2 regions of the Mesorhizobium sp. WSM3868 genome follow, and region 1 is predicted to be linked to the other one. Evidence: predicted binding sites of a transcription regulator. Region 1 holds the regulator's gene; the other holds the start of a gene.
What was found. Region 1 encodes HrcA, which represses chaperone genes, less so after heat shock. Its sites were predicted from a motif close to GTTAGCACTCNCNNNNNGNGAGTGCTAAC; they were not measured.

Region 1 (7,419 bases):
CGGGATCCAGAGCGGCGGCCTCCTACCACGGCGTCGGGGCGGCGTTAATTGCCTTGCGGCCGGATTCGGTTGCACCAGCGCCGCTTCAGGACCGGCCGTCGCCGTAGGTGACGCGCCATATCGTGCCGTTGCCGTCCTCGGTCAGGATCAGCGATCCATCCTTCGCCACCGCGACACCGACCGGCCGGCCCCAGACCGCATCGTCCGCGATGACGAAGCCGGTGGCGAAATCCTCATACTCGCCGGTCGGCTTGCCGTCCTTGAACTTCAGCCGCACCACCTTGTAGCCGGTGCGGACATTGCGGTTCCACGAGCCGTGCAGGGTGACGAAGGCGTCGCCCTTATAGTCGGCCGGGAAGTTGCCGCCCTCGTAAAAGGCGATGTTGAGCGGCGCCGAATGTGCCTGGATCAGCACGTCCGGAACCGTGACCTTGCCGGCGAGATCGGGCCGCGCGCCTTTGTGGCGCGGATCCTCGTTGTCGCCGATGTAGTACCAGGGCCAGCCATAGAAGGCTCCCTCCTTGACGGCGGTCGCATATTCGAAAGGCACGTTGTCGCCGAGCTCGTCGCGTTCGTTGACGACGCACCAGAGCGCGCCCGTGGCCGGCTGCACCGTCATGCCCGAGCAGTTGCGCAGGCCGGTGGCGACCATCCTGCGGTTCTTGCCGTCAGGATCGAAAGCGAGCACATCCGCTCGGCCTTCCTCCGCGCCCCAGGTAGCGCCGAGCGGTGCCGATCTCGCCCATTCTTCGACGCCGCCCTTCGGCCTCGCTCCCATGCCCTCCGCGGTATTCGAGCCCGAGCCGACCGAGAGATAGAGCGTTTTGCCGTCGGGCGAAAAGGCGATGTCGCGCGTCCAGTGATGGCTCGACGGGATGTCCGAGACGATCGTTTCGGGCTCGCCGGAAGCTTTGAGGTCGCCGTCGCGATAGGCAAAGCGGACGACGCTGTTGCTGTTGGCGACATAGACCCATTGCGGCTTGTCGCCCAGCGGATAGAAGGCGATGCCGTAGGGCCGGGTCAGGCCTTTGGCAAAGACCGACTTCTCGGCGGGCTTGGCGCTGCCTTCGGCCAGTCGATAGACGCGGACCTGGTTCGCCCTGCTGTCGGCGACGAAGAGATCGCCGTTCGGCGCCGTGCGCACGACACGCGGGCTGCTGATGCCCGAAGCCACCAGCTCGGCCGAAAAGCCGGGTGGAAGGGCTGGCTTGGCATCCTCGGGGCGATCGGTGACACCGCCGCCGTTCGAGGCGGATTCGGCGACATTCGGCTTCGGGAGATCGTCGGGCCTGATGAGGCGCCGCACGCCGGGCCGGTCGGCCTTCCAGTCACCGAAGGCCTTTTTGCCGGTGAGCAAGGGCTGATCGGCCTGTTGCGCGACGGCGCCGGAGGCCAGGAGCAAGGCGAGGGCGGCAAGGCCGGCAATCCGTATCATGCTGTTCTCCGTTATTCGCCAACGTGCATCAGCAACCAGACAGCGAATATCCAGGCTCTCCAAAAGAGAAGCCGGGCATGCAAATTTTGACGGGAAGCGCCGGCAGTTCAGCTCTCTTCGATATCCAGATCGTCGTCGAGCTGCTTTTCCAGCGCGACCAGATCGGCCGGCAGCGGCAGGCCCATGGCGCGCATTTCCCTGAGCTTCTCGCGCAGTAGCTCCTGGATCTCGTGATCGTCTTCCGGCTGGTTCACCATCTCCTCGAGCAGCAGGCTGATCTGGGCCTTGAACGATTCCAGCGCCATTTCCACCCTCCTTGCGACGTTTCCCGCTCGCCTACCTCAGCATGCGCGAAATCAACTGGGCCGTATAGTCGACCATCGGGACGATGCGGGCATAGTTCAATCGCGTCGGGCCGATGACGCCGAGCGCGCCGACGACGCGCGCATCCTTGTCGCGATAGGGCGCGACCACGAGCGACGAACCGGACAGCGAAAACAACTTGTTCTCCGAGCCGATGAAGATGCGCACGCCCGGACCTTCCTCGGCGAGGTCGAGGAGCTGCAGCAGTCCGTCCTGCGTTTCCAGATCCTCGAACAGATGGCGCAGCAATTCGAGATCGGCCTGGGCGGTGACGTTTTCCAGAAGATTGGCGCGGCCGCGCACGATGAGGCGCGCCGGCAGGCCGCTTTCGGCGCCGGCCCAGACCGCGAGGCCCTTCTCGACCAGTTCCTGCGACAGCGTGTCGAGAGCCGCCCTGGTCTCGTCCTTGATGCGCGCGATCTCGACCCGGGCCTCGGCCAGCGTGCGGCCGCGGATATGGGCGTTGAGGAAGTTCGAGGCCTCGTGCAGCTGCGAGACGGTGATACCGGCCGGCAGGTCGACAACGCGGTTCTCGACATCGCCGCTCTGCGACACGAGGACGGCGAGCGCCTTGGTGGGTTCCAACTGGATGAACTCGATGTGCTTCAGAGCCACCTCGTTCTTGGCGGCGAGCACCAGGCCGGCGCCGCGCGACATGCCGGAGAGCATCTGGCTGGCCTCTGTCAGCATATGCTCCAGCGTCGCGCCCGAGCCCGAGGCACGCACCTGCGCCTCGATGACGCGGCGCTCGTCGTCCGACAGATCGCCGAGCTCCATGAAGGCATCGACGAAGAAGCGCAGGCCGGTCTGGGTCGGCAGGCGCCCGGCCGAGATATGCGGCGCGTAGATCAGCCCCAGATGCTCGAGGTCGCTCATCACGTTGCGGATGGTGGCCGGTGACAGCGACGACGGCAGGATGCGCGACAGGCTGCGCGAGCCGACCGGCTCGCCGTCGCGCAGATAGGAATCGACAATCCGCCGGAAGATGTCGCGCGAGCGCATGTCGAGCGACTGAAGCACGGGCGGCTGCGATGCGGGATCGACTGCCTTGTTCATTCCAGCGAAAAACCTCCTATCGAAAGATATAGACTTAAGCCTCCCTGGCGCAACCCGGGCCATTTTCGCGTGCGCGGAGTTTCCTTGGCGCCCTTTTCCTTTGCGCCATCCATCGCATGCGTCTACAAGCCGCCGACGAATCCAAAACCATAGGAAAGAAGGCCGAATGCGCCCCTCCAAACGCCAGCCCGACGAAATGCGCGCCATCTCCTTCGAGCGCGGCGTCTCCAAGCATGCCGAAGGCTCGTGCCTGGTGAAGTTCGGCGACACGCATGTGCTGTGCACGGCGAGCCTGGAGGAAAAGGTGCCGGCCTGGATGCGCAATTCCGGCAAGGGCTGGGTTACGGCCGAATACGGCATGCTGCCGCGCTCGACGGGCGAGCGGATGCGCCGCGAGGCTTCCGCCGGCAAGCAGGGCGGCCGCACGCTGGAGATCCAGCGGCTGATCGGTCGTTCGTTGCGCGCCGTTGTCGACCTGCAGGCCCTGGGCGAACAGCAGATCACCGTCGACTGCGACGTCATCCAGGCCGACGGCGGCACCCGCACCGCCTCGATCACCGGCGGCTGGGTGGCGCTATACGATTGCCTGCGCTGGATGGAAGCGCGCCAGATGGCCAGCGTTTCCAAGGTGCTCAAGGACCATGTCGCGGCGATCTCCTGCGGCATCCATGACGGACAGCCGGTCATCGATCTCGATTATCTCGAGGATTCCTCGGCCGGCACCGACGCCAATTTCGTCATGACCGGCAAGGGCGGCATCGTCGAGATCCAGGGCACGGCGGAAGGCGAGCCCTTCTCCGAAGAGCAGTTTTCGGCACTGATGGGACTGGCCAAGAAGGGTATTTCTCGGCTGGTCAGCCTGCAGCAGATGGCGGTGGCGTAGGTTTTCGAATGCCGAGCCTAGGCACCCCCCTCTGGCCTGCCGGCCATCTGCCCGACAGGGCAGAGGGGGGTGCTTCGTGACTCCCTCCGCGATTCTGGAATCAGCGCTCTACGTCACAGACCTAACCGCTGCCGAAGCCTTCTACCGCGACATCCTCGGCCTGGATCCGCTGGGCAAGGTCGAAGGCCGCCACGTCTTCTTCCGCTGCGGCAACGGCGTGCTGCTCATCTTCAATGCCGAGGCGACGAAAATTCCGCCGGCGCCCGACGCCAAGCTGAAGGTGCCGCCGCACGGCACGGTCGGCGAAGGGCATCTTTGCTTCACCGCGACTGCGGCCGAGATCGCCGAATGGTGCAAGCATCTGGCGGCCAAGAACATCGCCATCGAAAGCGATTTCGAATGGCCGCAAGGCGGACATTCGATCTATATCCGCGACCCTTCGGGCAATTCGATCGAGTTCGCCGAACCAAGGATCTGGGGTCTCTGATGCATTCTTTGAACGGACAAAAGATCGTCGTCGCCAGCCACAATGAAGGCAAGCTGCGCGAATTCGCCGACTTGATGGCCCCGTTCGGCTTCGAGGCGAAGTCGGCCAAGGATTACGGCCTGCCGGAACCGGACGAGACCGGCACGACCTTCGAGGAGAATGCCTATATCAAGGCCTATGCAGCGGCCAAGGCCACCGGCCTGCCGGCGCTGTCGGACGATTCGGGGCTCTGCGTCGACGCGCTCGACGGGGCGCCCGGCGTCTACACAGCCAACTGGGCCGAGACGGCGGACGGCACACGCGATTTCGGCATGGCCATGCAGCGCACCGAAGTGGCGTTGCAGGAGGTCGGCGCGACCGAGCCGGCGCAGCGCACCGGGCGTTTCGTCGCCGTCATCTGCCTCGCCTTTCCCGATGGCGAGGCCGAATATTACCGCGGCGAGGCCGAAGGCACGCTGGTCTGGCCGCCGCGCGGCACGCTCGGCTTCGGCTACGATCCGGTGTTCCTGCCCAACGGCTTCGCCAAGACTTTTGGCGAGATGAGCGCCGAGCAAAAGCATGGCTGGAAGCCCGGCCAGGCAACAGCCCTGTCGCACCGCGCCCGCGCCTTCCAGAAGTTTGCCCAGGCCCGCTTGGATTTGGCGCGGCTGGATGTGGCGCGGCTCAGGTCAAAATGATTGGGACAGGCCAGACCATGCCGCTCGACCGCAGCCCCGGCTTCGGCGTCTATATCCATTGGCCGTTCTGCGCGGCCAAATGCCCTTACTGCGACTTCAACAGCCACGTTCGCCACCAGCCGGTCGACCAGGAGCGTTTTGCGCGTGCCTTCGAGACGGAGCTGAAGACCATGCGCGCCCGCACCGGGCCGCGCGAGGTGACCAGCATCTTCCTCGGCGGCGGCACGCCGTCGCTGATGAAGCCGGAAACGGTGTCAGCGGTTCTGGAAGCCGTAGCGAGGAACTGGACGGTGCCTGCCGGGATCGAGGTGACGCTGGAGGCGAACCCGTCCTCGGTCGAGGCGGAGCGCTTCCGCGGTTATCGGGCGGCAGGCGTCAACCGCGTCTCGCTCGGCGTGCAGGCGCTGAACGACAAGGACCTGCGCTTCCTCGGTCGGCTGCACAATGTCGAGGAGGCGCTGCACGCCATCGGGCTGGCGCGGGAAATCTTTCCGCGGCTCTCCTTCGACCTGATCTATGCGCGGCCCGGCCAGACGCCGGAGGCTTGGGCTTTAGAGCTTGAGGAAGCGATCGGGCACGCCGCCGACCACCTGTCGCTCTATCAGCTCACGATCGAGGAGGGCACGCCGTTCCATGCACTCCACTCAGCGCGAAAATTCGTCCTGCCCGACAACGACCATGCCGCCGACCTCTACGCGCTGACGCAGGAGGTGACCGCGGCGCACGGCCTTCCGGCCTACGAAATCTCCAACCACGCGCGGCCGGGCGCGGAAAGCCGGCACAACCTGACTTATTGGCGCTACGGCGAATATGTCGGCGTCGGACCCGGCGCGCATGGCCGCTTCGTCGAGAACGGCCGCCGTACCGTGACGGTCGCGGAAAAGATGCCTGAGACCTGGGCCAACCTGGTCGAAGCCAGGGGCCATGGCGTCACCGGCGGCGAGGTGCTGACGCGCGCCGAAGAAGCCGACGAGTTCCTATTGATGGGGCTGCGGCTGGCCGAAGGCATCGACCTCCAGCGCTACGAGACGCTTGCCGGGCGTAGTCTGGCGAGCGACCGATTGTCGGTGCTGCAGGAAGAGGGGCTGGTGGCGCCGGTCGGCAACGCCCGCCTCCGCGCCACGACCGCCGGCATGATCGTGCTCGATGCGGTGGTGGCAGACCTCGCGCGGTGAAAAAGGTTCTCTTCGTCTGCAGCCAGAACCGCCTGCGCAGTCCCACCGCCGAGCAGGTGTTTTCCAGGCGCCGCGACCTCGAGGTCGAATCGGCCGGCACCAATCACGACGCGGACAACCCGCTGACGCATGAGCTGGTCGCGTGGGCCGACATCATCTTCGTCATGGAGAAGGCGCATCGCGTCAAGCTGCAGACGAAGTTCCGGTCAAGCCTGATGCGGGCACGGTGATCTGCCTCGACATCCCGGACAACTATGCGTTCATGGATCCGGAACTGGTGCGACTTCTGGAGGCGAAGGTCACTAAATATCTGGGCTGAATGGCCTGGTTGAACGGCCAAGCATGGCGCTTCGCTCCTCGCTCCGCCTGGGATGAGGCGAGAGATCGCGAAGCGTCGCAGCTGCTCTAGGCGTCGTGCTTCTGACGCTGCTTCCCGCGATCCTTTTCCGCATGCGCGTCGCCGGAGCGGCCTTGCTTCAGGTCGGTCTTGTCGCGGCGGTTCCCGTGCTGGGCGGCGATCGGATGGGAAGGAATGCCCTCGCGGGCGGTCTTGCTTTCGAGTCGTGTGATGAAAATGTCGAAGCGATTGGGCATCGTCCGGTCAGTGCTCCGTCGTGCTTTCGGTTTCGGTCGAGGCGTCTTGAACCGCGGGGCTTGGAAGCGGCTTCATCGCTTCCTTGTCCTTTGTCCTGGCGGAGGGTTCCCGATTCTCCGAACCGGCAACCTTCTCCGATCCGGCAAAGCGCTTGCAGCCCGAATAATAGGGCGTGAAAGCGTCTTGAATGATCAGGCTGTCCATCCTGTCCTCCTCCTCGGGAATCAGGGGTAAAATCCGCCTTATGCGGTTTGGTTCCGCATCGTGGCAAAGGCATGGCGATTCCCTTGCATCGCCATCACGTTTTGCAACCGCAGATCAGCCGTGGCAAACAGTGGCGCGTGGGGAGGGCCTCAATTGACCGGCGACAAACGCAGCTATGTAATCGGGCAGACCGAAATTGCGGCGCGGCCGCTGGAGCCGGCGCTCTATCTGGTGGCGACGCCGATTGGCAATCTCGCCGATGTCACGCTGCGAGCGCTGGAGACGCTGGCCGGCGCCGACATCGTTGCCTGCGAGGACACCCGCGTCTCGCGCGTGCTGCTCGAACGCTACGGCATTCGCCGGCGCACCACGGCCTATCACGAGCACAATGCCGCCGAGGCCGGGCCGAGGCTGATCGAATCGCTCGCTGCCGGACAGAGCGTGGCGCTCATTTCGGATGCCGGCACGCCGCTGGTTTCCGATCCCGGCTACCGGCTGGTCGGCGAGGCGCTGGAGCGCGGCATACGCGTTATTCCGGTGCCCG
Region 2 (7,419 bases), on a different contig from region 1:
CGGCGACCGCCTCGGTCTTGTCGATGGAGGCCTGCTCCAGCCGCGATTGCAGCTCCTGGATTTCGGAGCGCAAGCCGCGCAGCTCCGCCCGGCTCCGCGCAAGCTCCGCCGCGCCATCGCTTTCGGCAATGCGGGCGGCTTCGGTTACCTCGGCAAGCTTGGCCTGCGTCGTCTCCAACGATTTCTGCAGCCGGGCCTCCTCCTTCTCGTGGCTACCGAGCTGGGCCATAAGTTCGGCAATGCGCGTGGCTTCGTTGGCGTGGGTCGCCGCGAACTCGTCGAATTTGTGCCGGGCCTCGGCCTCGCGCTTTTGCGCCTGCTCCAGCTCGATCGAAAGCCCGACCTGCTTTTCGCGCAGCAGCTTGTTCTCGACAGCGCGCCTGTCGGCTTCGACGGTCTTGGCCGTCAGCGTCTTGACGATCTCACCGAACTCCGCCTCGCGCCTGGCGCTCTCATTGCCCATCTCGACCATTTCGAGCCGTACCGCTGCAAGCGCCTCGCGCAGCGACTCCCTGTCCTGGACGAGACTTGCCTCGCGCTGCTGCCAGGCCTCGGCCGCGCCGTCGCGTTCGCGCTGCTTGCGCGTAGCGTCAAGCAATTGTTCCGACAAGGCCTTGTGTTCGGCGCCCAGAGCGGCGTTCTCCAGCTCCAGCTCATTGGCGCGCAGCGCATCGCGATGCAGGGCGTTCAGGATATCGCGCGTCATGTGGTGCGCTGTGGCGATCTCGGCCAGCCTTGACCCGATCTCCTCCAGATGACCCTGTCCGTCGCGGAAGAGTCCGGAAACGGCTTCCAAGGCGGCCAACCGTGTCTGGGTGTGCGGCGTCAGCCGGGAGGCGGAAGCCTCGGACTGAGTCTCGCCCGGCGGTTCCTCCTCGCTTGCCGCCAGGTCGGCGGCAGAATCGTATCCCGGGGACGTCTCTTCGTCAGCCGAAAGACATTCTTCGAAAGCCTCTGCCAGATCCGACTGGAGCTCTTGAAATTCCTTGTCTACGTCCTCGGCCCGTTTGATCAGGGATTTGAAATTCATAACGGCACACCTCTTACGCTCACACCCGCCGTATTACTTAACGAATTGCTAATCTAGCCCTTAACGTTCCGTACGGGAAGCCTGACCAAAAGAAGGAAGGAATTAAGGTTATCGCGGATTTCCAGAGGCTTGCGCGGTGTTCCGTCAGCGGCATCTGCGCTCAGCGCGGTAAACGGTTAGAATGGCCTGCGTCGGCCGCACGTCATCGAGCCGCAAGCGAGCCTCTTGCGCCCGCTGCGAGCGGATCACTCGTTTGGAAAGGGAGCCGTTCCACGCTCCAGCCAGCACCCACGCCAGCGTTGGCCGTTCCATCTAGCCACGAGAGTTCCGTCATGCCGCAGGGGCCGGACCGGTCGGTCCAACCCCTGCACTGAGACATCAGCTCTTGATTTCGATACGCTTGGCCTGCGACTGCGCCTTCGCGGTCTTGGGCAGCATTACCGTCAGCACGCCGTTCTTGAAGCGGGCATCGATCTTGTCTTCTTCGATCTCGTAGCCCAGCGGGATGCGACGCTCGAAGCGGCCATAGACGCGCTCGGAGAACTGCCGCTCCTTGTCCTCCGTCTCGGAGCGCTTTTCACCCTTCAGCGTCAGCACGCCATCATCAAGCAGCACCTCGATGTCCTTCTCGTCCAGGCCCGGGACTTCGGCCGCCACCTTGATCTCCTTCTCGTTGTCGGAGATCTCAACGCTCGGCCAGCCGGCACCAAAGGCTGATACGCCGCCTAGGGATGGCAAGCCGGAACCGAAACCCCGGAAGACGTCGTCGAACAGCCGATTCACCTCGCGATGCAGCGACAGGAAAGGATCGCGTTCGCCGTCGCGGAAGACACTTGGAACCTGGTTGCCATTGTTTCGGCCCCAGGGAATCAGATCACGAACACTCATTTTTTCCTCCTTTCTGTTCATCCGGAAGACAAGGAAGCGCCGGGAACATCACCCGGCGCTTGGCGCAAAGCGCGGCGAGAAGGCTCAGGCCGCCTTGTTGTCGGCCTCGATTTTCTTTGTCGCGGCCTTTGGCGATGATTTGTCCGCCGTGATCTCGATCCGGCGCGGCTTCATTTCTTCCGGGATCTCGCGTTTGAGGTCGATTGTCAGCAGGCCGTTGACGAGGCTCGCATCGACGACCTTGACGTGATCGGCAAGCTCGAAGCGACGCTGGAATGCGCGGCCGGCAATGCCGCGATGCAGGTACTCGCCGTTATCCTCGCCTGCCTTTTGGCCAGAAACCATCAGCATGTTCTGCTCCTGGGTAATGGCCAGTTCGTCCTGGCTGAAGCCTGCCAGGGCCATGGTGATGCGGTAGTCGTCCTCGCCGCTCTTGGCGATATCGTAGGGCGGCCAGTTGTCAGCGGTTTCGATGCGGCTTGCGGTCTCGAGCGCGTTCAGCATTCGATCGAAGCCGATGCTCGACCGGAACAGGGGAGAAAAGTCGAAACTGGTTCTCATAGCTACATCCTCCATTGAGCAACATAGATACGAGGAGCGCCAAGGCAGCGGCGCTCCTTGACCTTGCCGGCCACTTCAGGCGCCGGCAGGTTCGATTTGGGAATTGATTCCTTTGCCGTCAAGGGGTCCGGGACGTGCCCGTCAAAGCTGCATAATTACCTTTGTTTTCACGGCGCTAGCACTCGGCTGTTGCGAGTGCCAAAAAATTTCTTGCGGCCTCTTGAAACCGGCGCGTGCAAAACCAAATCCACATGCGCGAGGCCGAAAAGGATCGCGAGCCCCGCTCCGGTCCTTCCGGTCCGGAGTGGAGGAACCTCTCAAAATCTGTTTGTCCCGAAGGAGAACGATATGAAGTTCCATCCATTGCATGACCGCGTTCTGGTCCGCCGCGTTGAGGCCGAGGAGAAGACGGCCGGCGGCATCATCATCCCGGACACGGCGAAGGAGAAGCCGCAGGAAGGCGAGATCATCGCCGTCGGTTCCGGCGCGCGCGACGAGAGCGGCAAGCTCATTCCCCTCGACGTCAAAGTCGGCGACCGCATCCTGTTCGGCAAGTGGTCCGGCACCGAGATCAAGCTCAACGGTGAAGACCTGCTCATCATGAAGGAAAGCGACGTGATGGGTGTGGTCGAGCAGACATCGGCGTTGGGAAAAGCGGCTTGAACCGGCCCACCCGATCCGGTGAATGAAAGCTGCCTGCTGAAGGAGTGTTCCAATGGCTGCCAAGGAAGTGAAATTCCATTCCGACGCCCGCGACCGCATGTTGCGCGGCGTCAATATTCTCGCCGACGCGGTGAAAGTCACCCTCGGCCCTAAGGGCCGCAATGTCGTCATCGACAAGTCGTTCGGCGCTCCGCGCATCACCAAGGACGGCGTCACTGTCGCCAAGGAGATCGAGCTCGAGGACAAGTTCGAGAACATGGGCGCGCAGATGGTGCGCGAGGTCGCCTCGAAAACCAGCGATATCGCCGGCGACGGCACGACCACCGCGACCGTTCTCGCCCAGGCCATCGTCAGGGAAGGTGCCAAGGCCGTTGCCGCCGGCATGAACCCCATGGATCTGAAGCGCGGCATCGACAAAGCCGTCGAGGCTATTGTTCAGGAGTTGAAGACCAACGCCCGCAAGGTGACCAGAAATGACGAGATCGCCCAGGTCGGCACGATTTCGGCCAATGGTGATGCCGAGATCGGCCGTTTCCTTGCTGAGGCGATGCAGAAGGTCGGCAACGAGGGCGTCATCACCGTCGAGGAAGCCAAGACCGCCGACACCGAGCTGGAAGTGGTCGAAGGCATGCAGTTCGATCGCGGTTATCTCTCGCCTTACTTCATCACCAATCAGGATAAGATGCGCGTCGAGCTCGAAGAGCCCTATGTGCTGATCCACGAGAAGAAGCTTTCCAACCTGCAGGCGCTGCTGCCGGTTCTGGAGGCGGTGGTTCAGTCGGCGAAGCCCCTGCTCATCATCGCGGAGGATGTCGAGGGCGAGGCGCTCGCGACGCTGGTGGTCAACAAGCTGCGCGGCGGCCTGAAGGTTGCGGCCGTCAAGGCTCCGGGCTTCGGCGACCGCCGCAAGGCCATGCTGGAGGACATCGCCATCCTCACCGGCGGCACCGCTATCAGCGAGGATCTCGGCATCAAGCTTGAGAACGTCACGCTGGAGATGCTCGGCCGCACCAAGAAAGTGGTGGTCGAGAAGGAGAACACCACGATCGTCGATGGCGCCGGCAAGAAGGAGGAGATCCAGGGCCGCGTCGCGCAGATCAAGTCGCAAATCGAGGAGACCACCTCGGACTACGATCGCGAGAAGCTGCAGGAGCGTCTGGCCAAGCTCGCCGGCGGCGTGGCTGTGATCCGCGTCGGCGGTTCGACGGAGGTCGAGGTCAGGGAGCGCAAGGACCGCGTCGACGATGCCATGCATGCGACGCGCGCGGCGGTCGAGGAAGGCATTCTTCCGGGCGGCGGCGTGGCGCTGCTCAGGGCCGCCAATGCGCTCGACGCGGTGGCTGCCGACAACCCCGACCAGAGATACGGCGTCGACATCGTGCGGCGCGCCATCGAGGCGCCGGCGCGTCAGATCGCCGAGAACAGCGGGGCGGAAGGCTCGATCATCGTCGGCAAGCTGCGCGAGAAGACCGATTTCGCCTATGGCTGGAACGCCCAGACCGGCGAGTATGGCGATCTTTTCAGCCAGGGCGTCATCGATCCGGCCAAGGTCGTGCGCACCGCGCTGCAGGATGCAGCCTCGATCGCCGGCCTGCTCGTCACCACCGAGGCGATGGTCGCCGAGAAGCCGAAGAAGGAAGCGGCACCCGCCATGCCCGCCGGCGCCGGCATGGACTTCTAGGACGCTGGGGAGGCGCGGCGCCGACACAGCCAATCTCCCCCGACAGGGTCCAATCGGGGGAGATTGGTCGTTAGGGCAAAAGGGAGCGCGAGGGAAACGGCACCCTTCTGAATTGACAAGAACCGGAAAAGCGAGAAAGCACTCCGCGACAGATCGGCTGGCGGGACGCGCCCCCTTTGTCCTGTCGGACATCTCCCCTCATCGGCGGAGATCGGCAGGTTCGACACGCCGCGGCGCGACGGGCCAGAGTTACTATGTGGGAAGATTCTGAATGACGACGGATACCAAGACGACGGAAACCAGGACATTCGAGGCGGATGTCTCGCGGCTGCTGCACATGATGGTGCATTCGGTCTATTCGGACCGGGACGTCTTCCTGCGCGAGCTGATCTCCAACGGCGCGGACGCGTGCGAGAAGCTGCGATTCGAAGCGATCACCCGCCCCGAACTGCTGGGCGAGGACGCAAAGCCGCGCATCACCATTTCGGCCGACCCCGACAACAAGCAGCTTGCCGTCGAGGACAACGGCATCGGCATGGGCCGCGAGGAGATGGCCGAGGCTCTGGGCACCATCGCACGCTCCGGCACCCGTGCCTTCATCGAGCGCGTCGAGGCCGGCAAGGCGACTGAGGACTCGCAACTCATCGGCCAGTTCGGCGTCGGCTTCTACTCCGCTTTCATGGTGGCCGATCATGTCGATGTCATCAGCCGGCAGGCCGGCAGCGAGGAAGCCTGGCGCTGGTCTTCCGACGGCAAGGGCACCTACGAGATCGCTCCCGTGCCGCTTGCGGCAGCTCCCAGGCGCGGCACGCGCGTCGTGCTGCATCTGATGGACGATGCGAGTTCCTACACCACGCCTTACCGGCTCGAAGGGCTGGCGAAGTCGCAGTCCGGCCACGTGCCGGTGCCGATCACGCTTGTTGAGAAGCCGGGCGCCGAGCCGCGCGATATCGCCGACGGCACGGCGCTATGGGTGAGGCCGAAGAGTGACATAAAGCCCGAGGAATATACCGACTTCTACCGCAGCATCGCCGGCCAGTATGACGAGCCGGCCGCCACCATCCACTTCCGCGCCGAGGGTCGGCACGAATACAGCGCGCTTGCCTTCGTGCCGGGCTCGCGTCCGTTCGATCTCTTCGACCAGGACCGCAAGGGTCGTATGAAGCTCTACGTGCGGCGCGTCTTCATCACCGACGATGCCGACGTGTTGCCGCGCTATCTGCGCTTCGTGCGCGGCCTGGTCGATTCCGCCGATCTGCCGCTCAACGTCTCGCGCGAGATGATCCAGGAAAACCCGCTGCCCGCCGCGATCCGCAAGGGTGTCACCAACCGCGTCCTCGGCGATCTTGGCAAACTCGCCGATAACGATGCCGAGGCCTACGCCAAGATCTGGGAGAATTTCGGCGTCGTGCTCAAGGAAGGCATCTACGAGGACTACGAGCGGCGCGAGCAGCTGCTGAAGCTCGCCCGCTTCCGCTCGACCGCTTCCGGCGAGACGCTGCGCAGCCTGGCCGATTATGTCGCCGCGATGAAGGAAGGGCAGAAGGCGATCTTCTTCATGGCCGGGGAAGACCGCGCCCGACTCGAGGTCTCGCCGCAGCTCGAAGGGTTCCGGGCGCGCGGCATCGAAGTGCTGCTTTTGACCGATCCGGTCGACAGTTTCTGGACGACGATGGCGCCGGAATTCGACGGCAAGCCGTTCAAATCGGTGACGCAGGGCGCGGCCGAACTGTCGGAGATCCCGCTGCTCGACACCGCGTCCAAGCCGGATGCCGAAATCTCGTCCGAAATCGCGACCTTCCTGGCCTTCGTGAAGACGGCGCTGGGAGACGAGCTCTCGGACGTGAAGGCCTCCGACCGCCTGACCGAAAGCGCGGTCTGCCTGGTCGCACCGGAGCACGGTCCCGACCGCCAGTTCGAGCGGCTGCTCAACGCCGCCGGCCGCCTCGACAAGGCGGCCAAGCCGATCCTCGAGATCAACCCGCGGCACGAGCGCGTCACGGCGCTGGCGAAGCTCGGCGACGGCGAGCGCGCTTTCAAGGAAGACGCCGCGCATCTGCTTTACGACGAGGCGCGCGTGCTGGACGGCGACAGGCCGGCCGATGCCAGGGCGTTTTCGGCGCGGCTTGCTCGCCTGATCGAGCGCGGTTTGGCGAGGGAGTAGTGGGGGCGTTGGGCGCCTCACGGAGCCCGGATCCTGCCGTGACTTCTCACGAGGAGGCGGCGCAAGGGTGAGATCGGTCGCGATCCTTCGCGCCCCCCTCTGTCCTGCCGACGGGTCAAGGCTTCTCCACGCTACTACGCTCGGAGGTCAGAGCGCCGCCCTACCCCCTCAGCCCCGGTGCCTCTTGCCCCGTCCTGGCGACATATTCCGTATAGCCGCCGCCATAGGTGTGGATGCCATCCGGCGTGAGCTCCAGCACGCGGTTCGATAGGGCGGACAGGAAATGGCGGTCGTGCGAGACGAACAGCATCGTGCCTTCATATTGCGCCAGCGCCTCGATCAGCATCTGCTTGGTCGCCATGTCGAGGTGGTTGGTCGGCTCGTCGAGCACCAGAAGGTTCGGCGGATCGAACAGCATCAGCGCCATGACCA

Region 2: a site for HrcA is predicted at 2,654-2,682, ahead of groES (co-chaperone GroES). Genes of this name have one in related genera too.

The regions. Positions count from the first base shown of each region.
Region 1 is NZ_NSGB01000002.1:115,226-122,644, reverse strand. It holds gene CK221_RS03805 (sorbosone dehydrogenase family protein) at 86-1,435, opposite strand; gene CK221_RS03800 (hypothetical protein) at 1,543-1,740, opposite strand; gene hrcA (heat-inducible transcriptional repressor HrcA) at 1,772-2,854, opposite strand; gene rph (ribonuclease PH) at 3,021-3,737, shown strand; gene CK221_RS03785 (VOC family protein) at 3,814-4,224, shown strand; gene rdgB (RdgB/HAM1 family non-canonical purine NTP pyrophosphatase) at 4,224-4,901, shown strand; gene hemW (radical SAM family heme chaperone HemW) at 4,898-6,076, shown strand; partial or broken gene CK221_RS03770 (low molecular weight protein tyrosine phosphatase family protein) at 6,073-6,395, shown strand; gene CK221_RS03765 (hypothetical protein) at 6,482-6,670, opposite strand; gene CK221_RS03760 (hypothetical protein) at 6,678-6,875, opposite strand; gene rsmI (16S rRNA (cytidine(1402)-2'-O)-methyltransferase) at 7,029-7,419, shown strand, end outside.
Region 2 is NZ_NSGB01000030.1:1,704-9,122, forward strand. It holds gene CK221_RS28615 (hypothetical protein) at 1-1,030, opposite strand, end outside; gene CK221_RS28620 (Hsp20/alpha crystallin family protein) at 1,409-1,918, opposite strand; gene CK221_RS28625 (Hsp20 family protein) at 2,003-2,479, opposite strand; gene groES (co-chaperone GroES) at 2,828-3,142, shown strand; gene groL (chaperonin GroEL) at 3,195-4,823, shown strand; gene htpG (molecular chaperone HtpG) at 5,095-6,987, shown strand; gene CK221_RS28645 (ABC-F family ATP-binding cassette domain-containing protein) at 7,148-7,419, opposite strand, start outside.